DNA from 3 places in the Kitasatospora sp. NPDC040550 genome. Region 1 is predicted to be linked to each of the others. Evidence: riboswitches for the same ligand, from Rfam matches in the RefSeq annotation. Region 1 holds a riboswitch; each other region holds the start of a gene.
What was found. Region 1 has a riboswitch for cyclic di-AMP ahead of ACZ58X_RS09795 (M23 family metallopeptidase). Riboswitches for the same ligand answer to the same signal wherever they lie in the genome.
Positions count from the first base shown of each region.

Region 2: linked by a shared signal. The riboswitch ahead of ACZ58X_RS21835 (NlpC/P60 family protein) and the one ahead of ACZ58X_RS09795 (M23 family metallopeptidase) in region 1 are both predicted to bind cyclic di-AMP.
Region 3: linked by a shared signal. The riboswitch ahead of ACZ58X_RS04660 (glycoside hydrolase family 16 protein) and the one ahead of ACZ58X_RS09795 (M23 family metallopeptidase) in region 1 are both predicted to bind cyclic di-AMP.

Region 1 is NZ_JBVIWC010000005.1:33,550-42,898, forward strand. It holds gene ACZ58X_RS09770 (DUF3037 domain-containing protein) at 1-310, shown strand, start outside; gene ACZ58X_RS09775 (MarR family winged helix-turn-helix transcriptional regulator) at 491-949, shown strand; gene ACZ58X_RS09780 (hypothetical protein) at 986-1,243, opposite strand; gene purB (adenylosuccinate lyase) at 1,362-2,792, shown strand; gene ACZ58X_RS09790 (MFS transporter) at 2,800-4,341, opposite strand; cyclic di-AMP (ydaO/yuaA leader) riboswitch at 4,654-4,836, shown strand; gene ACZ58X_RS09795 (M23 family metallopeptidase) at 4,839-5,795, shown strand; gene ACZ58X_RS09800 (APC family permease) at 6,152-7,714, shown strand; gene ACZ58X_RS09805 (DUF2470 domain-containing protein) at 7,770-8,495, opposite strand; gene ACZ58X_RS09810 (RidA family protein) at 8,657-9,067, opposite strand; gene ACZ58X_RS09815 (IclR family transcriptional regulator) at 9,114-9,349, opposite strand, start outside.
Region 2 is NZ_JBVIWC010000014.1:151,281-160,629, reverse strand. It holds gene ACZ58X_RS21845 (NYN domain-containing protein) at 1-810, shown strand, start outside; gene ACZ58X_RS21840 (C40 family peptidase) at 1,010-2,044, shown strand; cyclic di-AMP (ydaO/yuaA leader) riboswitch at 2,383-2,538, shown strand; gene ACZ58X_RS21835 (NlpC/P60 family protein) at 2,550-3,662, shown strand; gene ACZ58X_RS21830 (C40 family peptidase) at 3,890-4,936, shown strand; gene ACZ58X_RS21825 (hypothetical protein) at 4,990-6,132, shown strand; gene ACZ58X_RS21820 (glycosyltransferase 87 family protein) at 6,166-7,521, opposite strand; gene ACZ58X_RS21815 (glycosyltransferase family 4 protein) at 7,734-8,870, shown strand; gene ACZ58X_RS21810 (AMP-dependent synthetase/ligase) at 8,955-9,349, opposite strand, start outside.
Region 3 is NZ_JBVIWC010000002.1:419,311-428,659, reverse strand. It holds gene aceB (malate synthase A) at 1-1,642, opposite strand, end outside; gene ACZ58X_RS04670 (IclR family transcriptional regulator) at 1,844-2,641, shown strand; gene ACZ58X_RS04665 (hypothetical protein) at 2,814-3,422, shown strand; gene ACZ58X_RS04660 (glycoside hydrolase family 16 protein) at 3,519-4,829, opposite strand; cyclic di-AMP (ydaO/yuaA leader) riboswitch at 4,830-4,995, opposite strand; gene ACZ58X_RS04655 (phenolic acid decarboxylase) at 5,448-5,777, shown strand; gene ACZ58X_RS04650 (alpha/beta hydrolase) at 5,896-7,056, opposite strand; gene ACZ58X_RS04645 (TetR/AcrR family transcriptional regulator) at 7,341-8,006, opposite strand; gene ACZ58X_RS04640 (SDR family NAD(P)-dependent oxidoreductase) at 8,105-8,869, shown strand; gene ACZ58X_RS04635 (Pr6Pr family membrane protein) at 9,165-9,349, opposite strand, start outside.

The DNA of each region.
Region 1 (9,349 bases):
CGTCGGGGTGCTGCTGTACTGCCGGCAGAGTGCCCACCTGGGTGCGCGGACCCATCTGGACCAGGCCCGACTGCTGGCGCTGGACCCGGTCGCGGACGTGCAGGGGGTGCGCCGGGCCTTGCAGGGGATCGAGGCGGTCTGCCAGGGCGGGCCGCAGGCCGGCCCGGCGGCCTCGGACAGCCCCGGGCAGCGGTTCCGCTGGCTGACGGCGCCGCGCAGCGCCGTCGTCCAGCCGGGGCCGGTGCACACCGGGCTGACCGCGGACCCGGACGCCGAGCTGCGGCGGCTGTTCGACCAGCTGGTGCTCTGAGCCCGCCGCTCCGGCCCTGCCCCTCGTGCCCGTCCCGCCCCTCGTGCCCGTCCCGCGCCTCCCGTTCCTCCTGCGCCTCCTGCCCCTTCTGGGCCGAACGGGGGTACTGTGAGGCGGCTCGCCGACGGTTGCCGTGGTCAAAGCTTGAGTTAGTGAAGCACTCGGCCGTACGCTGGCCCCATGGGTTCGATCTCGACGACGACCGTACCGACCAACGCCGAGCTGATGGAGGCGTTGGCCGCCGTCGGTGCCGCGTACTTCCAGGACTTCGCGGCGGCTGCGGCCCGGCACGGGCTGTCCTCCTCCCAGGCCAAGGCGCTGGGCTCGGTGCAGGAGCCGGTGCCGATGCGCGCGCTGGCCGGGCGACTGGGCTGCGACGCGTCGAACGTGACCGGGATCGTGGACCGGCTGGAGACGCTGGGCCTGGCCAACCGGGAGGCGGCCGCCGGTGACCGCCGGGTGAAGATCGTGGTGATCACGGCCGAGGGCCGGGAGATCCTCAACCGGATCCGCGGCGAGATGGCCCGCACCCACCAGGCCTTCGAGGCGATGACCGACGAGCAGCGGATCGCCCTGCACTCGATCTGCGGGCAGGTCCTGCCGGTGCTGGCCGGCCGGACGGGCGGCGCGCCGCAGTAGGAGCGGCCAGCGGGCCCGCCCGACCGGCGGGGCGGGTCAGAGCCCGTCGGCGAGTACCGGCGGCAACGGCCGGTGGTGCGGCAGGGTGAGCGTGCGGGTGGCGCGGGACAGCGCGACGTAGAGGTCCCGCGCGGGCAGTTCGGCGTCGTCGTGGGCGTGGTCGCGGGTGCGGCGGGCGTGCTCCCGGGCCGTGTCCAGGTGGGCGCGGAGCCGGTCGAAGGGGGCTCGTTCGCTGCGCGGGGCCTGGGTGAGGGCGGGGTCGGGGGCTCCGGTCGGTGCCGGTGTTCCGTTCATCAGTGTGGTAACCTGGCGGCGAGAAGTTTCCAGTTCTCGATCTGATGGGCGCTCAATCGGCCCGGCCTGCCCCATCCGCCGACGTTCGGCGTGACCTCGGCTGTTAGGCTTGCGAAGCGTGAGCGCGAAGCCCCAGATCCCCAATGTCCTGGCCTCCCGGTACGCCTCGGCGACCCTGGCCCAGCTGTGGTCCCCCGAGCACAAGGTGGTCCTCGAGCGCCACCTGTGGCTCGCCGTCCTGAAGGCCCAGCAGGACCTCGGTGTCGAGGTGCCCGCGAATGCCGTCGCCGACTACGAGCGGGTGGTCGACCAGGTCGACCTCGGCTCGATCGCCGCCCGTGAGCGGGTCACCCGCCACGACGTGAAGGCCCGGATCGAGGAGTTCAGCGAGCTCGCCGGCCACGAGCAGATCCACAAGGGCATGACGTCCCGGGACCTGACCGAGAACGTCGAGCAGCTCCAGATCCGCCAGTCCCTGGAACACGTCCGGGACCGCACGGTCGCCGTCCTGGTCCGCCTGGCCAAGCTGTCCGCCCAGCACTCCGAGCTGGTCATGGCCGGCCGCTCGCACAACGTGGCCGCGCAGGCCACCACCCTGGGCAAGCGCTTCGCGTCGATCACCGACGAGCTGCTGGTCGCCTTCCGCCGCCTGGAGGAGCTGATCGCCCGCTACCCGCTGCGCGGGATCAAGGGCCCGGTCGGCACCGCCCAGGACATGCTGGACCTGCTCGGCGGCGACACCGAGAAGCTCGCCGAGCTGGAGCGCCGGGTCGCCGGCCACCTCGGCTTCGACCACGTGCTGACCAGCGTCGGTCAGGTCTACCCGCGCTCGCTGGACTTCGAGGTGCTCACCGCCCTCGTCCAGCTGGCCGCCGCGCCGTCCAGCCTGGCCAAGACCATCCGCCTGATGGCCGGCCACGAGCTGGTGACGGAGGGCTTCAAGGAGGGCCAGGTCGGCTCCTCCGCGATGCCGCACAAGATGAACACCCGCTCCTGCGAGCGCGTCAACGGCCTGGCCGTCATCCTGCGCGGCTACGCGTCGATGACCGGCGAGCTGGCCGGCGACCAGTGGAACGAGGGCGACGTCTCCTGCTCCGTGGTGCGCCGGGTCGCGCTGCCGGACGCCTTCTTCGCCTTCGACGGCCTGCTGGAGACCTTCCTCACCGTCCTGGACGAGTTCGGCGCCTTCCCGGCCGTGATCGAGGCCGAGCTGGACCGCTACCTGCCGTTCCTGGCCACCACCAAGGTGCTGATGGGCGCGGTGCGCGCGGGCGTCGGCCGGGAGACCGGCCACGAGGTGATCAAGGAGCACGCCGTCGCCTCGGCGCTGGCCATGCGCGCCGGCGCCCGGGAGAACGAGCTGCTGGACCGCCTCGCCGCCGACGAGCGGATCCCGCTGGACCGGGCCGCGCTGGACGCGCTGCTCGCCGACCGGCTGTCCTTCACCGGTGCGGCCGGGGCGCAGGTCGCCGAGGTCGTCCGTCAGGTGGAGGCCGTCGCGGCGGCCTACCCGGAGGCGGCCAAGTACGCCCCGGGCGACATCCTCTGACGTAACGTCAGTTTTCCGGCGAGGGCCCTGCCGCCGTTCCGGTGGCGGGGCCCTCGTGCGCCCGGGGGCGGCCCGGGTCGAGCGGCGGGGTGGTGGTGGCGCAGGGCCAGTCGCAGTTCGGCTCGGCCACCGGGTGCTCCTCCTCCGGTGCCAGCACGTTGCCCCGGACGGTGGCGAAGGCGATCAGCCCGCCGGCGGCCAGCAGGCCCGCGCAGATCAGCATCGCGGTGTGGAAGGCGGAGTCCACCGCGGACGGCACCCGGTAGGCGTCGCCGCTCAGTCCGGCCAGGGCCGGCAGGGCGGCCACCGCGAGCAGGCCGGCCGCGCGGGCGGCGGCGTTGTTGACGCCGCTGGCGATGCCCGCGTGCCGCACCTCGACGGCGGCCAGCACGGTGGCGGTGAGGGGTGCGACCAGCAGCGTCATCCCGGAGCCCATCACCGCGACCGCGGGCAGCACGTCCGCCCAGTAGGAGGATCCGGGGCCGGTGCGCAGCATCAGCAGCACCCCGGCGGCGCACAGCAGCGGGCCCACGGTGAGCGGCACGCGCGGCCCGATCCGCTTGCCGAGCCGCCCGGCGCGCGCGGACAGGGTCAGCATCAGCACCGTGATCGGCACCAGGGCGAAGCCGGAGACCAGCGGGGAGAAGCCCGAGACGATCTGCAGCTGCACCACCAGCAGGAAGAACACCCCGCTGAACGCCGCGTAGACGCAGAGGGTGACCAGGTTCACGGCGGTGAACAGCCGGGAGGAGAACAGTCCGAGCGGCAGCATCGGGTCGGGCGCGCGCCGTTCGACGGCCACGAAGGCGGCGGCCAGCAGCAGGCCGATCGCACCGGTGACCCAGACGGCGGGGGACAGCCCCTCCCCGGCGGCGGTGAGCGCGTAGGTGACGGCGCCGAGCGCGAGGGCGGCGAGCAGGGCGCCGGGCACGTCGAAGCGGCCGGTGGCGGACTCGTCCCGGCTCTCCGGGACGTAACGGGAGGTCACCGCGATCACGGCGGCGGCCAGTGGCAGGTTCAGCAGGAAGATCCAGCGCCAGCCGGGGCCGTCCACCAGCCAGCCGCCCAGGAAGGGGCCGACGGCGGCCGACACCCCGCCCAGGCCGGACCAGAGGCCGACCGCCGCCGAGCGGTCGTCCGGGTGGAAGACCGCCTGGAGCATGGCGAGCGAGCCCGGGGTGAGCAGCGCCCCGCCGATGCCCTGGACGGCGCGGGCGGCGATCAGCACGTGGATGGTCGGGGCCGCGGCGCAGGCGGCGGAGGCGACGGCGAACCAGACCACGCCGATCAGGAAGACCCGGCGCCGTCCGTAGCGGTCGCCGAGGGCGCCGCCGAGCAGGATCAGGCCGGCCAGGGTGAGCAGATAGGCGTTCAGGGTCCATTGCAGGGAGGCGAGGGAGGCGCCGAGGTCGGTGCCGATCCGGGGCAGGGCGACGTTGACGACGGTGCCGTCGAGCATCGCCATGCTGGAGCCGAGCACGGTCGCGAGGAGTACCCAGCGGCCCTGCGCGGTGCCCAGGCGCAGAGTGCCGGCTTGAGAGGTGGCCACGGGCCGAATCCTGCGCCCGCCGGGGCGTACGTGACAAGGGTCACCGGGTGGTGTGTCGGTCGGTGGCGGTGCGTGAACGGACGGTCGCACGGGGGTGGTGTCGGCGGCGCAGGGTGGTGGATCAGTGGCGCCGGGTGAATGGATCGTGCACTGACCGTACAAGGGATCATTCGGAGGGTGACGGGGCGGCGGGGGTTGTTGCCGATTCAAGAGATCGACATTGCTTCACCCGAACGGATGAGTTTTAGTTCAGCGACCGCCCGGCCAGTCCGGACGGATCCACCGGGTGGAACGCCGAGTCCTGCCGCTGCCCGGTGGCTCGCACCGAACTCTGTACGGCAGGAGCGGGGGACCCACAGGTAAGTCGCCGGACCGGAGTTCGCGCCTTTTCGGGCGTGGACCACCAGGGCCGGCTTGGGGTGAAGCCGCGCATGCGGCCGGGCAACTCCAGCCCGAACCCGACAGCTCACCTCGCAGGCGTCGGAGAGGAAAATTCCATGCCTGCACAGGCTCGTCGTATCGCCCTGCCCCGTGCCGCCCGCATCGGCATCGCCACCGCCGTCACCGGCGCCTCGTTCGTCCTGCCGCTCGTGACCGCGATGAGCGCCCAGGCGCACACCGCCCCGGCGGCCACCACCGCTCCTGCCGCTCCCCAGGCCGCCGCTCCGGCTGCCGCCCCGGCCGCCCAGCAGAGCTACCGCGTCGTCAGCGGTGACACCCTCTCGAAGATCGCCGACGTCAAGCACGTCGAGGGCGGCTGGCACGCGCTGTACGAGCAGAACCGCTCGGTGGTCGGCGCCGACCCGAACCTGATCTTCCCCGGCCAGCAGCTGGCCCTCGCCGGTCACGCCGCCGCCCCGGCGAAGCCCGCCGCTCCGGCAGCCCCGGCCAAGCCGGCCGCTCCGGCCGCCAAGGACACCTCCGCCGCCGCGGACACCCAGGTGCAGGTCCGGACCGAGGCCGCCAAGCCCGGCGCCCAGGTGCAGACCCAGGTTCAGACCGCCGCCCCGGCCCCGGCCGTGACCGCCGCCCCGGTCGCCGCCACCTCCGGCTACGTCGCCCCGCTCGCCAACCCCGTGCTGGGTGAGGCCTACGGCGTGGCCGGCTCGATGTGGGCCTCCGGCCACCACACCGGCCAGGACTTCGTCGCCTCCACCGGCACCCCGCTGCGCGCCGTCGCCAACGGTGTCGTGGTGAAGGCCGGCAACGACGGCGCCTACGGCAACGAGGTCGAGATCAAGCTCGCCGACGGCAAGTACGCCCAGTACGCGCACCTGTCCTCGATCGGCGTGAGCGTCGGTCAGACCGTCACCGCCGGCCAGCAGCTCGGCCTCTCCGGTGCGACCGGCAACGTGACCGGCCCGCACCTGCACTTCGAGATCCGTACCGGTCCGGAGTACGGCTCGGACATCGACCCGGTCGCCTACCTGCGGGCGCACGGCGTCGCGCTCTGACCCTCCGGGGCCTTCCGCAGGAACGTGTGAACCACCGCTGGTGCGGGGCGAATCGACCGCCCGGGATGGTCATGTCGGGTGACCGCTCGACCGGGTGATCGCCGCACCGGTGGACCTGGGCGCGGGACACGCCCAAGGCCGGCCCGGCCGTACGGGACACCTCTCGTACGGCCGGGCCGGCCGCTGCCGTTCTCCCGCCCGGCCGCGTTCGAGCCGTCGAACGCGACGTCAACACGGCTGCCGGGAAAGCCGGTCACCGTCGTTTGCGGGCCGACCGCGATGTGCCGATCCTGGCGGGCAGTCAGTGCCCGGCCGGTCCGGCGGGCGGGTGCGCCCGGGTGGACGAGGGAGGCCGGATGGCCGTGCGGAGCGGGGAAGAGGTCGGGGAGCGGGCCGGTGCGGGTGGGGCCGGTGAGCGGGCCGGTGCGGATGGGGTCGACCGGTTGAAGCCGGACTCGGTCGGCCTGGTGGGCGTGGTGTTCATGGCGGTCGCCTCCGCCGCCCCGATCACCGCGATGACGGGGAACCTGCCGATCATCGTCGGGCAGGGCAACGGGGTCGGCGCGCCCGCCGCGTACGTCCTGGTCACCGTGGTGCTCACGGTGTTCTCGGTCGGGTACGTGGCGATGGCCCGGCACCTCACGGCCGCCGGGGCGTTCTACGGGTACGTCTCGCACGGGCTGGGCCGGGTGGTCGGGATGGCCGCGGGGCTGCTCGCGGTGCTGGCGTACGTCGTCTTCGAGGCCTCGGTCATCGGCTTCTTCGCGTACTCGCTGCGCGGACTGGTCCGTTCGCAGCTGGGCCTGGACCTCGGCTGGGGCTGGTACGCGCTGGCCGTGGTGGCGGTGATCGGGGTGACGGCCTGGTTCGACCTGCACCTGACGGCCAGGGTGCTCGGGGTGGCGCTGGTCCTGGAGGTCGGGGTGCTGGCTGCGCTCTCGCTGGCCGTCCTGGTCTCCGGCGGCGGACCGGACGGCCTCGCCGGCGAGGCGGTGAATCCGCTGAACGCGCTGCGCGGGGTGGGGAGTTCGGGGATGGCCGGGGCCGGGCTGGGGCTGTACTTCGCGTTCTGTTCCTGGGTCGGCTTCGAGTCGACCGCGATGTACGGGGAGGAGTCCCGCGACCCGAAGCGGGTGGTGCCGCGGGCGACCCTGCTGTCGGTGGTCGGGATCGGGCTGTTCTACGTCTTCGTGTCCTGGATGATCGTGTCCGGCAACGGAGTCGGGCACGCGATCGCGGTGGCGGGCGGCGCGGTGCCCGGCAAGGACGGCAACAGCCTGTTCTTCGACCCGTTGGGGGCGCACCTGGGCGGCTGGGCGGTGACGGTCTTCCAATGGCTGGTCGTCACCGGCTCGTTCGCCTGCGCGACGGCCTTCCACCAGTGCGCCGCACGGTACTTGTACGCGATCGGGCGAGAGGGACTGCTGCACCCGGCGCTCGGGCGGACCCACCCGCGGCACGGCTCGCCGCACGTGGCCTCGGTCGTGCAGTCCGGGATCGCGGCCGGGCTGGTGCTGGCGTTCCTGGCGGCGGGGATGGACCCGTACGTCCATCTGTACACGCTGCTGGCGCTGTTGGGGACGATGGCGATCCTGGTCGTGCAGACGCTCTGCTCCTTCGCGGTGGTCGGGTACTTCCACGTGCAGGGCCGGCACCCGGAGACCGCGCACTGGTGCCGGACGCTGGTCGCGCCGCTGGTCGGCGGGGTGGCGATGGGGGCGGTGGTGGCGCTGCTGGTGGTCAACCGGGGTGCGGCGGCCGGGGCGGCGACGGGCACCGTGCTGTACGAGCTGTTGCCGTACCTGGTGATCGGGGTGTTCCTGGGCGGGATCGGGACGGCCCTGGTGCTGCGCCGGCGGCGGCCGGAACTGTACGCGCGGATCGGGCGGATCGTGCTGGAGGAGGCGGTGGAGCGGTGACCGGCCGGTCGGCCGACTGGTCGGCTGACCGGCCGCCTGGCGGCAGCGGCAGCGGTCAGGGGTGGCGGGCCGGGAGGCCGTGTTCGGCGGCGGTCAGCAGGTCGTGCATCCGGTGGCCGAAGTCCTCGGTGTCGCGGGCGGGTTCGGGGAAGACCAGGCGGACGTCGCGGTGGCCGTGCGAGTGGTCCAGGCGCAGCACCAGGCCGTGGCGGTCCAGGGCGAGCGGGCGGACGTCCGGGCCGTGGGTGAGCAGTGCCGGGTCGAGCAGCCGGGTGAGCAGGTCGAGGGCGTCGGCGTGGTCGTCGGCCAGGTGGGTGAGCAGGGCGGCCTCGTGCCGGGCCAGCGGGTCGGGGGCGGCGAGGGCGAGGTCGGCGGCGGTGAGCGCGCCGGTGCCGTACGGGGTGGCGAGGACGGCGTGGGCGACGTCGACCCGCAGGTGGACGCTGAGGCCGTCGTCGGCGAGGTGGGCCAGGTGCAGCCGGCCGGCCAGGGTGAGCCGGGCGCGGATGCGGTCGCGGACCGCCACGGGGGAGACGTCGGTGACGTCGAGTACGACGGCCAGGCCGTCGGTGGCGGTGGCGGTGGCGAGGGCCGCGACGAGCGGGGCGTCCAGCGGGGCGCGCAGGCGCAGCCGGGAGCCGTGGACGGAGACCGGGGTGTCCAGGTCGTGGTGCTCGCCGAGGGCGCGGACGGTGAGCGAGGAGGTCGCGCTGAGCAGGCTGCGGACCCGTTCGGCGGTGGTGGGCTCGGGCACCTCGGCGTCACCGGCGGTGATGCTCATGGACGGACCTCCTGGTAGTTAGGTGAGCCTAACCTAATGTCCCCCTGGGGGTGTGGCAAGTGGGCGCGCGGCGACGTCGAGGCGTGCAGCGGGGTGCGGAGCTGCGGCGAGGGCCCGGACGCGTGGTGGCGTCCGGGCCCTCGGGGCGTCGTGGCGGCGGGTCAGGCGATGACGGCCTGGGCGTCGATCTCCACCAGCATCGGCTCCTGCGGCAGTTCGACGAAGATCGTGGTGCGGCAGGGCTTCACCCCGCCGGGCTTGACGTTCTCCTCGATGAACTCGGCGTAGACCTCGTTCATCAGCGGGAAGTCGGCGCGCTTGGTGAGGTAGACGCGGAACATCACCACGTCCTCGATGGTGGCGCCGCCGGCCTCGACGATCGCCTTGACGTTCTCCAGGGTGCGGCGGGTCTGCGCCTTCACGTCGCCGTGGTGGAGGTACTCGCCGGTCGCCGGATCCTGCGGGCCCTGACCGGAGACCTGGAGGATCGGGCCCTTGCGGACGCCCTGGGAGAACATCCAGGCGGGGGCCGGGGCGCCGTCGGTGCGGATCTCGATCTTGTCGGAGGACATCGGGGTCTGGGCTCCTTGCGGTTGATGGCGGTGCGGTGACGGTTCGTCAGTTCTGGTCGGGGCGGCCGCAGTCGGCCGACACGGACCGGGCGGTCGCGAGCAGCTGCGGGAGCAGGTCCAGCACCTGCTCGTACGGGAGCACGACGTCCGGGACGGAGATGGAGGCGGCGGCGACCACCCGGCCGCTGGCGTCCCGGATCGGGGCGGCGACGCAGTTGATGAAGGCCTCGTGCTCGGCGTGGTCCTGCGCCCAGCCCTGGGCGGCGACCTTCTCCAGCTCGG
Region 2 (9,349 bases), on a different contig from region 1:
GAGGCCGAGTCGCTGCGCAAGAAGGTGCGGTCGCTGGAGAGCGACACCCGGCGGGCGCAGGCCGAGACCCGGCGGGTGGCCGGGGAGCTGGAGGCCGCGAGGGCGCAGGCCACCGGGGAGCGCAGCGCGGCCGAGTCCGAGGCGCGACGGCTGCGGCACCGGGTGTCCGAACTGGAGACCGCGGTCGAGCAGGGCCGCCGCTCGGCCCGGGAGGGCCGCAGCGTCGAGGACATGCGGCTGCGGCTGCTGTTGGACACCGTGCTGCAGTCGGCGCAGGGCCTGCAGCGGGAACTGGCCCTGCCGGTCTCCCAGATCCGCCCGGCGGACCTGGTGGAGGCGGTGGTGCCGGGGGCGGCCTCGCCGCACGACGTGGCCCGGCGCGGCCTGGCCGAGGACGACCCGGCGCTGCTGGACCAGCTGCTGGCGATCCCGCAGGTGCACCTGGTGGTGGACGGCTACAACGTGACCAAGACCGGGTATCCGGCGCTGCCGCTGGAGCAGCAGCGGATCCGGCTGCTGGGCGGGCTGGCGATGCTGGCCCAGCGCACCCAGGCGGAGGTCACCTGTGTGTTCGACGGGCAGGACCTGGACGTACCGGTCATCATGGCGCCCCCGCGCGGGGTGCGGGTACGGTTCAGCCGGACCGGCGAGACCGCGGACGAGCTGATCCGCCGTCTGGTCCGGGCCGAGCCGCAGGGCCGTCCGGTGGTGGTGGTCTCCACCGACCGGGAGGTCGCCGAGGGCGTGCGGAAGGCGGGTGCGCGCCCGGTGGCCTCGGTGCTGCTGCTGAACCGGCTGGCCCGGCCCTGAGCCGGGGCCGGGGGCGGTGACGGCAGGTCAGTGGGGCGTCCGCGCGGGTGTGCGGATCCGGTGAAGTCAGCGGGGGAACCGGAGTTCACGCCTTCGGGGAGTGGCAAAACGGGTAGATCTTCACTAGGGTCTGGCGTCAAACCTATTTTCCGGAATCTCACCTGATCAGGTGAGTCCGATGGAAGAAGGAGCCGGTCCCTTGGCCTCCCACCGCCGTCCCAAGCAGCCGAGCCGCGCGCGGGTCTCCGTGCTCACCGCTGCTGCTGCGACCGCGGTCGCCCTCTCCGCCCAGGTCGCCGCGCATGCCGCGCCGCAGCCGAACAAGAGTGACGTCAAGGCGCAGATCGACCAGCTCCAGCAGGAGCAGGAGCAGGCGGCCGAGAAGTACAACGGCGCCAAGGAGCGCTCCGACCAGCTCCGCAAGCAGGCCGACCAGCTCCAGGACCAGGTGGCCCGCAGCCAGGACCAGATGGGCCAGCTCCAGGTGGGCCTGGCCCAGGTCGCGGGCGAGCAGTACCGCACCGGCGGCATCGACCCGTCCGTCCAGCTGATGCTCTCCTCCGACCCGTCCGGCTACCTGGACAAGGCGTCGAGCGTCCAGCAGGCCAGCACCACCCAGACCGAGGCGCTCAAGGGCCTGCTCGACCAGCAGCGCCGACTGGACCAGGAGAAGGCCGAGGCGGCCGCCGTGCTCGCCTCCCTGGACTCCACCACCAAGGACCTCAACCAGGCCAAGGCGGACGTCAACACCAAGTTGAAGGCCGCCCAGGACCTGCTGAACTCGCTCAGCGCCGCCGACCGGGCCGCGCTCCGGGCCCAGCAGCAGCAGGACGACCGCGCCTCCCGCGGCGCCGACCGGGTCGACCTCGGCAACCTGCCGCCGGCCAGCGGCTACGCCGCCGTGGCGGTGGCCAAGGCGATGAGCAAGCAGGGCTCGCCGTACGTCTGGGGCGCCACCGGGCCCTCCACCTTCGACTGCTCGGGCCTGATGGTCTGGGCGTACGGCCAGGCCGGCGTCTCGCTGCCGCGCACCTCGCAGGAGCAGGGCCACATCGGGACCGCCGTGACGCTGGCCACCGCCCAGCCGGGCGACCTGGTGATCTACGGCGGCGACATGCACCACGTCGGGATGTACATCGGCAACGGCATGGTGGTCCACGCGCCGCACACCGGTGACGTGGTGAAGGTGATGAAGGCCGACGCGATGTCGATCAACACGATCCGCCGGATCTGACGGACCGGCACCTCCCCGAGGGGCCGGTTCCGGCCCTGTGATCCGCGCCACCTCCGGTCGGGGGTGGCGCGTCGGTTTGCGGTCCCGGTGGGCCGGACGGTGAGAGTCGATCAGCTTTGCGTGCGGCAGTGATCACCATCAGTCATTTTCACAAAAGAACATGGGTAATCTTCCGTCTTTTTTCTGACAAGGATTTGAACGGATCACGGTTCAGTTACTAGGGTCATGCTCCGAACCACCGCACAGTCGATCACCCAGCCTGGGTGGCGGCGGTGGTTACCGCCGAGTTCGCGAAACAGCGGGGCAGGTCGAAGCGACTGCCCGACAGGGGAGCCCAGTAGTCGGGGGCGCTGCGGAGCGGAGCCGGGGAACCACACGTTCCTCCGGGGTGAATCGGCGCCAGGTCGGCCGTAGGTGAGGCCGGTGAGGCGTCGTAGGGCATGCTTCCGGCCCGAACCCGTCAGCTCACCCGGTAGGCGGAGGTAGGAAGAAGGAGTCCGCCTTCGTGGCGTCCCATCGTCGTCCCAAGCCCGCCAGCCGCACCCGCGTCTCGATCCTGACCGGTTTCGCCGCCGCGGCCGTCGCCCTCTCCGCGCAGTCCGGCGCGCACGCCGACCCGCAGCCGACCAAGGACCAGGTCAAGGAGCAGGTCGACCAGCTCAACGAGCAGGCCGAGCAGGCGACCGAGAAGTACAACGCCGCCCAGGAGAAGCAGCAGGAGCTGGAGAAGCAGGTCTCCGGCCTCCAGGACCAGGTGGCCCGGCAGCAGGCCCAGGTGACCGACCTCCAGGGCGGCCTGGCCGAGATCGCCGGCGAGCAGTACCGCAACGGGGGCATATCCCCGACGGTCCAGCTGATGCTGTCCTCCAGCCCGGACAACTTCCTCAACCAGGCCGGCGCGCTGAACCAGGCGGGCAGCACCCAGAAGAACCAGCTCAAGCAGCTGCAGGACCAGCAGCGCAAGCTGGACCAGGACCGCACCGAGGCCCAGGGCAAGCTCGGCGAGCTGGAGTCCACGACCCAGCAGCTGAAGGCCTCCAAGGACGAGGTCCAGAACAAGCTCAAGGCCGCCCAGGACCTGCTCAACACGCTGACCGAGCAGGAGCGCCAGGCGATCAAGGCGGCCGAGGACAAGGCCGCCGCCGACGCCGCCGCGAAGGCCGCCGCCGCCAAGCCGGCCACCCCGGACCGTGCCTCGCGCGACAGCAGCCGCGGCGACCTCGGCTCGGGCTCCACCGCCGCGCCGGTCAAGGTCGCCCCGGGCAGCTCGCACGGTGCCGCCGCGCTGGCCGCCGCCGCCACCAAGGTCGGCAGCCCGTACGTCTGGGGCGCCACCGGCCCCGGCTCCTTCGACTGCTCCGGCCTGATGGTCTGGGCGTTCAACCAGGCCGGGGTGTCGCTGCCGCGCACCTCGCAGGAGCAGGCCGGCGCCGGCACCCGGATCGGCTCGGACATCTCCCAGGCCCAGCCCGGCGACATGCTGATCTTCTACGGCGACGCCCACCACGTCGGCATCTACGCGGGCAACGGCCAGGTGCTGCACGCTCCCAAGCCGGGTGCGTCGGTGCGCTACGAGGCCGTCTCCAACATGCCGCTGACCTCCATCGTGCGGGTCTGATCCCCACCCACGCGTTCACGGGCCCGGTCCTCCGTCACGGAGGGCCGGGCCTGCGGCTTTTCCGGCGGCTCGACCTGGTGTCCGATTAGGGGTCAAATATTCTGGTCGGTAGGGGTTTGGACTCACTTGCCCGGACTCGCTAACGTCTGCCACCGGACTCCCGCTCGACGGCCGCCCACCGGGGCGCGGCCGCGGGGCCGCGCCGCAGGACTGGAGCCGTTGCCGCCATGCCCGTGCACCGCCGTTCCCAACTGCTCGCCCGTGCGCTGGTACTGACCGCGGCCGCCACCACGGCCCTGGGCGTGGCGACCGCCGGCAGCGCCCAGGCCGCCCCCGGGGGGCCGGAGGCGCCCGACCGCAAGGACGTCAAGGCCCAGGTCGAGCAGCTGTACGACGAGGCCGAACAGGCCTCGGAGAAGTACAACGCCGCGCAGGAGGCGCAGAAGCGGCTGCTGGGCGAGACCACGATCCTCCAGGGCGAGGTCGCCGCCGCCCAGGAGCAGCTCAACGAACTGCGCGGGGACCTCGCCACGGTCGCCGGGGCCGAGTACCGGGGCGGCGGGATGACCCAGACCGCCCAGCTGATGCTCTCCAGCGACCCGGAGGCCTACCTCACCCGCGCCCGCACCCTCGGCCAGGCCGCCGAGCGCCAGCAGGAGACCCTGCACGAGCTGGTCACCCGTCAGCGCCGGCTCGACCAGCGCCGCACCGAGACCGCCGCCAAGCTCGCCGAGCTGGACGAGGCCCGCCGCTCGCTGGCCGACAACAAGCAGCAGATCCAGCAGCGCCTCGCCACGGCGCAGAAGCTGCTCAACAGCCTGGGCGCGGTCGAGCGGAACCGGATGGTCGCCCAGGACGCCCGGGAGGCCGAGCAGCGCGCCACCCGCGGCACCGACCGGCTGGACCTCGGCAACGCCCCGGCCGCCTCCGAGCGCGGGGCGGCGGCGCTGGCCGCCGCGGTGCGGATGGTCGGCTCGCCCTACGTCTACGGATCCACCGGGCCGCGCGCCTTCGACTGTTCCGGTCTGATGTACTACAGCTGGCGGCAGGCCGGAGTGACCCTGCCGCGGACCTCGCAGGCCCAGGCGTACGCCGGGCAGCGGATCAGCCTCTCCGAAGCGCGGCCGGGAGACCTGGTGATCTTCTACCGGGACATGCACCACGTCGGGATGTACGCCGGCGGCGGCGTGATGGTGCACGCCCCGTACCCCGGCGCCAAGGTCCGGTACGAGAGCGTCAACGCGATGCCGGTCTCGGGAGTGGTCCGGCTCTGAGCGCGACGCCCTCCGGGCCGGACGGCCCCCATCCGATAGACCCCGCGCGCCGGGTGCTGTCCCGGCGCGGCGCGCTGCTGCTGGCGGCCGGCGGGCTGGTCCAGCTCTCGCTGCCCCCGGTGGCCCCGCCGCCGGGCGGGCGGGCCGTCGACCGGCAGGCCGAGGTCACCGCGCTGCTGGCGGCGCGGGCGCGCTCGCTGCCCACCTGGTCGGGGCTCACCGGGGCCGAGGCGGCGTACCGGAACCTGGTGCTCCCGCCGCCCACCGGGCCGGAGCGGCAGGACGCCTCCGTCGAGCTGGCGCTGCGGATCGCCGGGTACGACGAGTACCCGGTGGTGTACCCGCGCCGGATCGAGCTGGTCCGGGACCAGGGCGGCTGGCGGGTCGAGCACGAGGAGGGCACCGGCGGGCCCCCGGCGCCGTGGGACCTCGGCCCCGTCCGCACCGCCGCCGGAGCCCGCTGCCTGGTGCTCGGCCTGGCCGGTGGGCCCGACCCGGCCGGACTGGTCCCGGTGGGGGACAAGGCGGTGCCGGCCGTCAGCGCGGTCTGGGGCGACGCCTGGCCCGGCCGGCTGCTGCTGGAACTGCCCGCCACCGAGCAGCAGTTCGCCCGGCTGCTGGAGGCCGACCCGGCGGGCTGGACGGGCATGGCGGCGGTCACCGTGGCCGCCCCCGGCGCTCCCCGGCACACCCCGGCGGACCGGGTGGTGATCAACCCCGAGGCCTTCGCGAAGCTCAGCGACTTCGGCCGCCAGGTGGTCGTCACCCACGAGGCCACCCACGTCGCGACCCGGGCCGACACCCGGGCCTGGACCCCGCTCTGGCTTTCCGAGGGCGTCGCTGACTGGACGGCCTACCGGGACTCCGGCCGGCGGCCGCGGCAGATCGCCCCCGAGCTGGCCCGGGACGTCGCCGCCGGGAAGCTGCCCACCGCGCTGCCCGCCGACGCGGACTTCGCCGCGGGCGCCGACGGCATCGCCCAGGCCTACGAGCAGTCCTGGCTGGCCTGCGAGCTGATCGCCCGCCGGTACGGGGCGCAGCGGCTGGTCGCCTTCTACCGGGCGGTCGGCGCGGCCGACGGGGCGGGCGAGGACCGGGCGCACCGGACGGACCGGTTGCTGCGGGCCGAACTGGGCGTCGGACTGGCCGAGTTCACCGGGCTCTGGCTGGCCGAGGTCGAGGCCTTGAAGGGCTAGGCACCGGTAGGGCCGGGCCGTTGGGGCGGGCCGCTACCGCCCGGCCGGGTGGTCGATGCCGTCCAGCAGGTCCTGCTCGTACGCGATGCCCGGGCGGACCGGGTAGGCGGAGGCGGCCGGCAGAGCCGGGGGCTCGGCCAGCACCACGGTGGGCGCCAGGGCCGTCGCGGCACGGGTGGAGCGCCAGAGCCGGATGCCGGAGAGCACGGCGGCGGTCAGCAGCAGCAGGTTGCGCAGCCCCAGCACGGCGACCGCGAGCGGCTCGCTGTTCAGGACCTGGGTGAACATGGTCGGGAACTCGAGCAGGGTGAGCGGGCAGGCGAGCAGGACCAGCAGCGCCACCGGCCGCTGGCTGGTGCCGCGCACGGTCAGGCAGACCGCCGCGACGCCGACCAGCCAGACCAGGTACTGCGGGCTGATCACCCGGCTGGTCACCACGAAGATCAGCAGCGCGCAGAGCGCCGCGTCGTACATGGTGGCGGCGTTGCGCCGACGGGCGGTGAAGCGCCACAGCAGCAGCCAGAGGAAGCCCAGCACGGTGCCGGCCATCATCACCTTGCTGATCACGCTGACCCACGGCCCGAGCATCTCGGGGGAGCCGTAGTTCATGGTGACCTTGCCGTCCCAGCCCCCGGCCAGCCGGGCGATGTGCAGCGGCAGCGCGCCGACCGACTCGACCTCGATGCCGCGGGCGCCCTGGAAGGCCAGGAAGCCGAAGGCGCCGTTCATCCCGGCCGCCAGCAGGAAGCCGACCGAGACCGCCGTGGCGGCGGCCAGCGTCCAGGAGCGGCGGGTGCGGCGGCCGGACGGGGTGCCGATCAGGCCCAGCAGCGGCCAGACCTTGACGATGCCGCCCAGGCCCAGCAGCAGCCCGCCGATCGCCGGACGGCGGATCAGTGCCAGCAGGCCGGCCAGGGCGAGCGCGGTGACCAGCAGGTCGAAGCGGTTGTAGATCATCGGGCCGAGCAGCGGTACGGCGACCACCCACAGCCAGGCGCCGGTCAGGGTCCGGCCCCGGCGCAGCCCGGTGCGGATCAGCAGCGCGGCCGCGGCGGCGTCGGCGATCCCGCAGATCACCCAGAACGACGTCAGGTACGACCAGGGCAGCAGGCCCGGCAGCAGGATCACCAGGGCGGCGCCCGGCGGGTACTGCCAGGTGACGTCGTCGAACGGGAAGGTGCCGGTCTGCAGCACGCCGTACCAGGCGTGGTAGATCATCCAGACGTCGGCGGTGACGTCGCCGCCGGGTGCCCTCAGCACGCCGGTCATCAGCAGCACCAGCACGGTGCGGGTGGCCACCCAGGTCGCCCCGAGGGCGGCGAGCGCCCCGAGTGGGCGGCCGAGGCGGCCGCGCGAAGAACCGGACTCGGTGGCCGGGGCCAACTCCACTGCGCTCCCTCGTTCGTCTCGACGTCCTCACCGGAGGCGTCGTACGGACGGACGCCCGGGCCGCCGCATCCGCGGCCTAGGTACTAGGACTGACCCGGGGGTCAAACGGTTGCCGTGCGCGGTTCCGTTCCCGGCGGGTCATGGTGTTGACCTATCGTACGGATCACCCAGCGGTACACCGAGCACCCCCCGACCGAGCGAGCCGTGGCCTGATGCACAGAACCTTGATCGTCACCAATGACTTCCCGCCCCGCCCGGGAGGCATCCAGGCCTTCGTGCACAACATGGCTGTCCGTCAGCCCGCCGGGAGCGTCGTGGTGTACGCCTCGACCTGGCGGGACGGCACCGAGGTGCGCGCCTTCGACGCCGAGCAGCCGTTCCCGGTGATCCGGGACCGCACGAAGGTGATGGTTCCCACACCCCGGGTGACCCGGCGGGCCGCCGAGATCCTGCGCGCCGAGAAGTGCGACTCGGTCTGGTTCGGGGCGGCCGCCCCGCTGGGCCTGATGGCGCCCGCGCTGCGCCGGGCCGGGGCCGGGCGGCTGCTGGGCATGACCCACGGGCACGAGGCCGCCTGGGCCCAGCTGCCGGGCTCCCGGCAGCTGCTGCGGCGGATCGGGGCGGGCACCGACGTGCTCACCTACCTGGGCGAGTACACCCGTTCGCGGATCGCCGCCGCGGTCGGGCCGCGCGCCGCGGCCCGGATGGTGCAGCTGCCGCCGGGCGTGGACGAGACGACCTTCCACCCCGGCTCCGGGGGCGCCGAGGTGCGCCGGCGGCTGGGGCTGGCGGACCGGCCGGTGGTGGTCTGCGTCTCCCGGCTGGTGCCGCGCAAGGGCCAGGACACCCTGATCGAGGCGATGCCGCAGATCCTGCGCGACGTGCCGGACGCGGTGCTGCTGATCGTCGGCGGCGGGCCGTACCGGGCGGATCTGGAGAAGCTGGCGGACGCCAAGGGGGTCCGGGAGTCGGTGCGGTTCACCGGTTCGGTGCCGTGGGCCGAGCTGCCCGCCCACTACGGGGCCGGGGACGTCTTCGCGATGCCCTGCCGGACCCGGCGCGGGGGGCTGGACGTGGAGGGCCTGGGGATCGTCTACCTGGAGGCCTCGGCGACCGGCCTGCCGGTGGTCGCGGGGGACTCCGGCGGGGCGCCGGACGCGGTGCTGGAGGGCGAGACCGGGTACGTGGTGCCGGGCGGCTCGGCCGAGGCCTCGGCCGAGCGGATCGTCCGGCTGCTGCGGGACGAGGAGCTGCGCCGTCGGATGGGGGAGGCCGGTCGGCGCTGGGTGGAGCGCTCGTGGCGCTGGGACCTGCTGGCCGGGCGGCTGACCTCGCTGCTGGCGGGCTGACGCCCGGTACGCCGGTACGACGCCGAAGGGCCCCGGGGACTCCCCCGGGGCCCTTCGGCGTACCGTCCTGCCGCCGCTGCGGCCCTACTTCCGGTACAGCGCCTCGATCTCGGCGGCGTAGTCCTTGAGCACCACGTTGCGCTTGAGCTTGAGCGAGGGCGTCAGGTGGCCGCTCTCCTCGGAGAACTCGGTGTCCAGCAGGCGGAACTTCTTGACCGCCTCGGCGTGCGAGACGGCCGCGTTGCCGTCGTCCACGGCGGACTGCAGGGCGGCCAGCAGGTCCGGGTCCTCGGCGAGCTCGGCGACGGTGGCGGTGGCGGGCTTGCCGTTGAGCTCCTTCCACTTCGGGAAGAAGTCCGGGTCGACGGTGATCAGGCAGGCGATGAAGGGCTTGCGGTCGCCGACCACCATGACCTCGCCGACCAGGGCGTGGGCCCGGATGCGGTCCTCGATCACGGCGGGGGCGACGTTCTTGCCGC
Region 3 (9,349 bases), on a different contig from region 1:
GGGGGAGCGCGGGGAGGGTCAGGAAGTCCGCGAACTCCTCGGCCAGGGCGACCTGTTCGAAGAGCTGGGCGGCCTCGCGCCAGCGACCGGCCTGGTAGGCCTCGTCGCCGAACTCGGCACGCAGTTCGGCCAGTTCGGTGGCGACCAGGGTGCGGACCAGCTCGGCGGTGGCCTTCTCGCCGGTGTCGGACAGCACGACCCCGTTGTGGATCCACTGCCAGATCTGCGAGCGCGAGATCTCGGCGGTGGCCGCGTCCTCCATCATGTTGAAGATGCCGACCGCGCCGAGCCCGCGCAGCCAGGCCTCGATGTAGCGGACGCCGACCTGGACGGCGTTGTGCAGCCCGGCCCGGGTGCAGGTGCCCCCGGCGCCCGCGATGTCGAGCAGTTCGGCGGCGGTGACCGGCTCGGCCGGGCCCGGGTTGTCCTTCTGGTCGGGCCGCTCGCCGAGCACCACGTCGAAGGAGGCCCGGGCGACCGGGACGAGGTCCGGGTGGGCGACCCAGGAGCCGTCGAAACCGTTGCCGGCCTCGCGGTCCTTGTCCGCCTTGACCTTCTCCAGCGCGGCGGCGTTGACCTCCGGGTCCCGGCGGCTGGGGATGAACGCGGCCATGCCGCCGATCGCGTGGGCGCCGCGCTTGTGGCAGGTTCGCACCAGCAGCCGGGTGTAGGCGGCCATGAACGGCGAGGCCATGGTGACGCTGTTGCGGTCCGGCAGGATGTAGTGCTCGCCGGCGTCGCGGAAGTTCTTGACGATCGAGAACAGGTAGTCCCAGCGACCGGCGTTGAGGCCGGCCGCGTGGTCGCGCAGCTCGTAGAGGATCTCGTCCATCTCGAAGGCCGCGGTGATGGTCTCGATCAGCACGGTGGCCCGGACGGTGCCGTGCGGGATGCCCAACTCGGCCTGGGCGTGGGTGAACACGTCGTTCCAGAGCCGGGCCTCGAGGTGGCTCTCGGTCTTCGGCAGGTAGAAGTACGGGCCGGAGTTGGGGTCCTCGGCGCCCTTGGCGATGAGCCGGGCGGCGTTGTGGAAGAAGTACAGGCCGAAGTCGACGAACGCGCCGGCCACCGGGACTCCGTCGACCAGCAGGTGGTTCTCGTCCAGGTGCCAGCCGCGCGGGCGGACCACGACGGTGGCGAGTTCGGCGGCGGGCTTGAGGGCGTAGGCCTTGCCGGCCGGGCTGGTGAAGTCGATCCGGTTCTCGAAGGCGTCGATCAGGTTGACCTGGCCGCTGACCACGTTCTCCCAGGTCGGGGAGGTGGCGTCCTCGAAGTCGGCGAGCCAGATCCTCGCCCCGGAGTTGAGCGCGTTGATGACCATCTTGCGGTCGGTGGGCCCGGTGATCTCGACCCGGCGGTCCTGGAGGGCGCGCGGCGCCTCGGCGACCTTCCAGTCGCCGGCCCGGACCTCGGCGGTCTCGGGGAGGAAGTCCAGCGTGCCGGTGCGGGCGATCTCGGCGCGTCGGCTCTTCCGCCTCGCCAGGAGCTCCTGTCGACGACCCTCGAAGGCGCGATGGAGGCCCACGACGAAGGCGACCGCCTCCGGGGTGAGCACCTCCTCGGCCCGATGGACGCGCGGTCCGGCGACAGTGACGACCGGAGCGGCGGGGGAGGCGCCGACGGGCCCCTGATCTGCAGCCATGAGCAGGACACTCCTAAGACGGTTGAGCCTGGCGAAGGGAGCTCCGGTGGGAACTTCCTCGGGAACTTCCTCGATCGTTACCCGCCTGTCGGCGGGTTCGATTCTGTAAGGTGGAGACTAGTTTCCGCGATACAGAATTTCAACGGTTTGTTGAAGAGGTCGCCGGGACTCTACTCCTCCCCGACAGCGAAGGGAACGCCGGTGGTTGCGACCCCCGACACAGCATCGACGACAGGCGCCGACCGCGCGAGCGGCGGCGTGCAGTCCGTCGAGCGCGCCTTCCAACTCCTGGAGGCGCTGGCCGACTCGGGCGGCGTGGCCACCCTCAGTGAGCTCTCCACCAGCTCCGGCCTCCCGATGCCGACCATCCACCGACTGGTTCGTACCCTCGTCCAGCAGGGCTATGTCCGCCAGGACACCGCCCGCCGCTACACCCTCGGCCCCCGGCTGATCCGGCTCGGCGAGACGTCCGGCCGCCTGCTCGGCAGCTGGGCCCGCCCGTACCTGGCCGAGCTCATGGAGGCCACCGGCGAGACCGCCAACCTGGCGGTGCTGGAGGGCGGCGAGGTGGTGTACGTCGGGCAGGTGCAGTCCCGTCGCTCGATGCGGATGTTCACCGAGGTCGGACGGCGGGTCCAGCCCCACTGCACCGGCGTCGGCAAGGCGCTGCTCGCCCAGCTCCCCGAGGACGAGGCGCGCGCGGTCCTGGGCCCCAACCCGCTGCCAGCGCACACCGAGTACACCCTCACCGATCCGCAGGAGCTGATGGACCAGCTCGCCGAGGCACGCGAGCGCGGGTACGTGGTCGACGACCAGGAGCAGGAGATCGGGGTCCGCTGCATCGCCCTCGCCGTCCCGGGCGCACCCACGCCCACCGCGCTCTCGGTCTCCGGCCCGGAGGCCCGGATCCGGGCACTGGAGGAGCAGGCTGGAGCGTCCGCGCTGGTACCGGTGATGCACCAGATCGCGGCCCGGCTCGGGCAGGTCCTGGCACCTTGACGATCCGTCAATCACCGTCGGGGGCAGGTGTGATCCGGTGACGATCCGGCGCCCGCCGTTCGAGTGGACGGCGGGTGAGTTGCGCCCGGTCGCGGCGGTCGCTCGGACACCCTGGTGCGGACGCGGCCCGCGACGGCGCGGGCCGCCGGAGCACGGGAACAGGGTGAACGGCGTGGAACAGCACGGAGTACGGGGCGGCACGGGGCGCAGGAGGTTCGGCGGGGCCGGATTGGTCGCGGCGGTGACGGCCGGCTGCGCGGTCGCCGCGCTGGCCGCCGGCCCGTCCTGGGCCGTGCGGCACCCGGTGCCGCGTCCGGAGCTGGGGGTCGTCGAGGCGGGGGTGCCCGAAGCGTCCACCCTGCCCGCCGTTGTCGCCGCGCCGTCCGACTCCGACCTGGAGGTGGTCGGGATCGACCCGGACCCGGCACCGCCTGGCGGCAGGACCAGCGTTCACGCCTTCATCGACAACCGCGGCCCGGACACCACGGCATCGCCGTTCGACGTCGTGGTCACCCTGCCGGCAGGGGTCACGGCGGATGAGCCGTTCTTCCCCGAGACGTGCAGGGCGTCCGCGAACAAGCGCTTGGTGCGCTGCACCTTCGGGCCCGGCCTGCGGGAGGGACGCACCGCGACCGCGATCGTCCCGCTGCGGATCTCCCCCGACACGCCCTTGGGCGTGCTGACCGGCGGGGAGGTCTCGGTGCACAGCCCGGACGACCGGCATCCGCGCAACAACCGGCAGCCGTTCGACATCAGGGTCGTCGAGACGGCGGGCGGCTGACGGACCGGATCGCCCCACCGGTCACCGGCCGCCGGCGAGCGGCTGCCGGACGTCCGATGACCGGTGGGGCGGGCTCGTGGCTACCGGTAGACGCGGTTACCGGTACACGCGGACGTAGTCGGCGGCCATGGTGATCGGGGCGGTCCCCTGCGGCGCCGGGTGGTACTTGCCGGCGCTCACCGAGAGGTTGAGGATCAGGTACGCCGAGAAGTTGGCCCCGACGCCCTTGCCGTCCGAGTACACCTTGACGCCGTTGACGTACCAGTCCACCGAGTTGGCGCCGTAGTAGGTGCCGATGGTCACCCACTGGTCGGCGGCGACGGCGCTCGCGTCGGTGTAGTAGTCGGGGTTGCCGGGGTTGACGTGGTTGGTCAGCTCCAGCAGGTTCGGGTTGTCGGGGTGGTACTCGAAGGAGTCGATCTCCCCGTTGCCGTTCTTCCAGGTCCACAGGGCGGGCCAGGCGCCGGTGCCGGCGGGCAGCTTGACCCGGGTCTCGGCGTAGTCGCCGGTCTTGACCTGGAAGCCCTCGGCGGAGCCCTCGGTGGTCAGGAAGCCCGTGTTCCAGGACTGCTTGCCGTTCTCCAGGGTGGGCCCGCCCGGGGTGGCGGTGAAGGTGGCGACGCCGTTCGCGACGGCGACGTTGTTCCTGTTCAGCCAGTCGAGCTTGTTGTCGTCCGGGTTGTGGTTCCCGTACTTGTACGAGGTGCTCTTGTCGCCGACCCAGCGCTGGCCCCAGCTGATCGGGCCGTTGAACTCGTCGGACCAGGTCAGCGACTTGCCCGCGATCGGGGAGGACGGCGCCGTGGTCGTCGGAGTGGCCGTGGCGCTCGGGGTGGTGGTCGGGGTCTGGGTCGGCGTCGCGGTGGGGGTCGTGGTGGGCGTCGCGGTGGGGATCGTGGTGGGCTTCGCCGTCGGGGACGGGGTCGGCGTGGGCGTACCCGTGGCCGAGACCACCAGCTGCTGCGAGGGCAGGTTGTGCCACGCGCCGCCGAGGTCCTGCCAGAAGCCGAACTGGGTGTACGTCCCCGCGGGCAGGGTGCGGGCCGCACTGGTGTAGTTGAATCCGCCCGGGCAGATCTGCACGTTGCTCGCGTTGCCCGGGAAGTCCAGGTTGGTGCCGCGCGCGTCACGGACGCCGACGCCGACGGTCCTGGCGGTGAAGCAGGACGAGGAGTGCAGGGCCAGCGAGGCGGTGCCGGCCTTGCCGGCGACCATCGTGGCGGGGGCGAGCCGGTCCTGGGTGACGGTCGGGCCGGTGGCGGCCTGGGCACCGGAGACGGACGGCAGGCCGAGCAGGCCGGCACCGGTGATGGCGAGCGCACCGGTCGTGGCGAGGGCGGCGTTGCGGCCCCGGTGGGACGGACGGGCGTGGCGGGGCGCGCGACGGCGCCGGGCAGGCTGGTGCATGGGGATCCTCTGCGACGCCTGCGAGGTGAGCTGTCGGATTCGGGCTGCAGTTGCCCGGCCGCCTGTGGAGCGGCTTCACCCCTAGCCTCGACCCGCACGCTGGTGCGTACGGGCCGGGCGCTGACCTTGGTTCCCCCGCTCCCGTCCGCTGTGGTGCTCGGGTACTCGCCGGCGGGTGGACGGGACTCGGCGTCCCGGCGGCGGGGTCCGCGACAGCGGACGACGAGTGCAGGCTAGGCAGGCCGTCCGTGGACGGACAACCTGATCAAGCCGGTTGTCGCGCAGCTCACAGTGGTGTCGATCAACGACGCTGCGTGGTGGCCGAGTTGATCACTGGAGTCGACGCCGGCGGATCACCCCGTACGGGGCCTCCCGGGATGTCGGCCGACCCGTCCGCGGGTACCCGATCGGACCCGCCGTGCGGCCCGCCCGGGGTGCCGGTCGCACACGGTGCGCGGTGCGGCGGTGGCGGACCGTACCGTGACCGCCGTGGCGTGGAGCCGCCCGAATCCGCCCGGTCGGATAAATTGGAGCCCTGGGATTTTCCGCGGTGCACAAGAGCACCGGCCAGAGCCGTACGACCCGTCCCCCGTTCCAGAGAAGAGGTTCCGCCCCACCATGACCGCGCCCCTGCCCGCCTTCGCCGGCCGTACCTACGTCTTCCGGGCCGACAACGGCGCGGCCTTCCGCAACTCCTACTCGGCCGACGGCACCCGGCTGCGCTGGGAGGGCCTCGGTGAGTCGGCGGGCCAGTGGGAGGACGTGCGACTGCACGTGGCCGAGGTCGCACCGGAGATCTACTTCATCAGCTGGACGGAACAGAGCGGGATCACCGTCAGCCACGTGATGGACCTCAACGCGCTGACCGTACGGGCCTTCTGGACCTTCGAGGGCGAGGGCGGCCGGGTCGGCCAGCTGCACACCGGGACGCTGGAACGGGTCGCCTGACCGGCGCCGGAACGGGCCGAACCCCCGGGAGCCGCGGCTTCCGGGGGTTCGGCCCGTTCCGTGCGTTCTGCGTGTCCTGCGCGGTCCGCGTGTTCCGTGCGTTCCGTGGGCGGCGCCGTCAGACGGTCTGGCCCGGGTGGCCCGGCTGGTTCGGAACCTTGAGGTGCTGGGACAGCCACTCCAGCGAGGACGGCAGCAGGGCGCTCCAGGTCTCGAAGTTGTGGCCGCCGTTCTCGAGCATGCTGTAGGAGACCTTCATCGGGCTCTTCGCGGCCTCGATGAACGCCTCGGTGTCATGCTTGTAGTTGCCGTCGCCCTTCTTGGTGCCGGCCAGCAGCACGGAGACGTTCGGCTGCGGCAGGTTCTTCAACCGCCACATCAGGTCGGCCTCGTTGCGGCGCTGCTTGCTGCCGCCGAAGAGGTCGCCGGTGGTCGGGTCGTCGGCCGCCTCGTAGTACCCGGACAGGGACACGGCGGTCGGGAAGACGTCCGGGTGCCGCATGGCCAGCTTGAGCGCGCAGTAGCCGCCGGTGGAGTTGCCCATGACGGCCCAGGCCTGCGGGTCGGTCGAGACCCGGTAGCTGGCCTGGACCGCCGACGGGACGTCCTTGGTGAAGTACGTGTCGGACTGGGCGCCGCCCGGGATGTCCTCACACTCGGTGTCCTGCGGCAGCGCGGGCGAGGGGCGCATCAGGACCATGACGGTCGGCTGCATCCGACCCTCCTGCAGCAGCTTGAGCGCGGCGCCCGGGTAGTTGAAGCGGGTGATCAGGTTCTCGGCGATTCCTGGGAATCCGGTGCTGACGATCACGGCCGGGAACTGCTTCTGCGCGTACTCGGGCTGGAAGTACTGCGGCGGAAGGTAGACGTAGCCCTCGGTCGACAGCCGGCTCTCCTTGCCGTCGATCCGGACCTTGCGGATCTCGCCGGACTGGCTGGGCTCACGGCCCATGGCGCCGCCGCCCTTGACCGAGGCCTGGCCTATGGTCTCGACCAGCAGTCGGCCGGAGGCGTCCGCCTTGTTGTGGATGACCACCGGGCCGGTGCTGCCCGTGCCCATCAGATCGTCCCAACTGCTGTAGAAGGCGAAGTAGTTGTTCGCCACCAGCCCGAGCGCGGCGAGCACCGCCAGCTGGGTGGCGAGTAGCGCACCGATCCGGCCGAGCACCGCCTGCCAGCTCTTCCGGGCGAGTCTGGGCCAGAGCCAGACCGTGCCGACCATCATCACGACCGCCATCAGCACGGCCAGTGCCAGCACCTTGTGGCTCGTCAGACCCATGTTCCAGTTGCTCCCACGCCTCGAACTCCGCGCCCCCTCCGCTCAGGGACATCCGAGGAGGTCACCCCGGTTCCCCCACCGGGGCGCGAGCACCAACCCTAGCGGGAGCTGGGAGGAAGCTGATCGGGGGCTGTGGGCAGGCCGCGAACAGATGACAGGGTTCAACTTTCAGATGACAGCTTTCAGATAACAGATAACAGATTTCAAAAGTTGTTCGCTGTCATCTGTCAGCTGTCATCTGAAAGCTGTCATCTGTTCGCCGTCACCCGCTCGCCGCCGACCCGCTACTCCCCCGCCGGCCGGGCCCACAGTCGCAGCCCCGCCGTGAGTTCGCGCATGCAGCGGGCGCCGAGGTCCTGCGGGGAGCCGGGGCCGGTGACGGCGGCGTCGGAGCCGGCCCACTGCTCCAGGGCCACCCGGATCGCCGCCGTGGCCGCGGCCGCGGCCAGCCGGACCTCCAGCGGATCGGTGCCGCCCGGACAGCGGGCGGCCAGCACTCCCCGCAGCCGCTCCTCCGACCCGGCGTGGACCCGCTGCCAGGTGCCGTCCAGTCGCGGGTCACGCAGCAGGTCGCGGGTCCAGTGCATCGCCTCGACGGCCGCGTCGTCGGCCGGGGTGAGCGACTCGACGGCCGAGCGCTCCAGCGCCTCGCGCAGCGGGACGTCCGCCGGACTCTCGGCCAGCAGGTCCACCCAGCGCTGCCCGCCGGCCGCCAGCAGCGGGGCGACGGCGTCCTCCTTGACGGAGAAGTAGCGGTAGAAGGTGCGCAGCGAGATGCCCGCGGCGGCGGCGATCTCCTCGGCGGTGGTCGCCTCGGCGCCCCGCTCGGCGAAGAGCGCGGCGGCGGTGCGGGCGATCTCCAGCCGGGTGGCGTCGCGGCGGCGCTGGGTCAGGGTCGGGCGTCCGGTCACAGGGGTCAGCGTACGCAGACGGCCACGGTCACGACACATCGCGCCAGAATGGCACATCCAGACTTCTTGGCACAACGTGCCACATCGGCGTACCGTGCCTCTTGAGGCCGAGAGACCACGAACGAAGGAGTACCACCATGGAGCGCTTCAACGGACGGAACGTCCTGATCACCGGCGGCGGCTCTGGCATCGGCCAGGCGACCGTGCACCGGATCCTCGCCGAGGGCGGGAAGGTCGTCGCCGTCGACGTCAACGAGGACGGCCTGAAGAAGACCCTGGACCGCGCGACCGCCGAGGGCACCGCCGACCGCCTGACGATCCAGGTCCTGGACATCTCGGACGAGGCCGCCGTGGTGGCGGGCGTCGCCGAGGCCGTCGCGGGCCTGGGCGGTCTGGACGTCCTGGTCAACGCGGCCGGCATCCTCCGCTCCTCGCACACCCACGAGACCACCCTGGAGTTCTGGAACAAGCTCCTCGCGGTGAACCTGACCGGCACCTTCCTGATGACCCGCGAGGCGCTCCCCGCGCTGCTCGCCGCCGGCAAGGGCGTGGTGGTCAACTTCAGCTCCACCTCGGCGAGCTTCGCCCACCCCTACATGGCCGCCTACGCCGCGACCAAGGGCGGCATCCAGTCCTTCACCCACGCGATCGCCTCGGAGTACTCGAAGCAGGGCCTGCGCGCGGTCTGCGTCGCACCGGGCAGCATCGACAGCGGCATGACCAACAACCCGGGCCTGCCCGCCGACGCCGATTTCAGCCTGCTGGCCAAGCTCTCCCCCGCCCTCGGCCAGGGCTTCGCGGGCCCCGACACGGTGGCCGGCGTGATCGCCATGCTGGCCTCCGACGACGGCGCCTTCGTCACCGGCACCGAGCTCCGGATCGACGGCGGCACCCACATGTGAGCCCCGGCCGGTCGTCGGCGGGGTCCCTGCCCTCCCCCATCGGGCACGGGCCCCGTCGGCGTCCTCCTTCTCGGGCGGTGCGCGTCCTCCTCGGGCGGTCGGTGTCCTCCTCCTCGGGCGAGCGGCTTCGCCAGCAGCCGTTCGCGGGTGGTCCCGTCCGCGAGGCCGACCGGGGTGCCGTCGAGCAGGGCCGCCGGGTGGAGGGCCCCGGAGCGCTGGCGCGCCCGGCTCCGCCTCCCGGGTGCGGCGCGTCGGTCAGCGTGGCCGCCACCGTATGGGCGGGCGGCCACGGCCGTCAGCCGGTCGCCCGGGCGTGCCGACCGTTCGAGGCCACGCCCCGCCGGGCGTCGCGGTGGGCGGCGAGGGCGTTGCCGGCCGCCGCGACCGCGGCCCCGAGCAGCAGGAACGCCACCGCCAGCAGGACGCACGCCCCCGCGATCCGGCGGTAGCCGCCGTGCCGGGCGGGGTCGAGGAACGGGT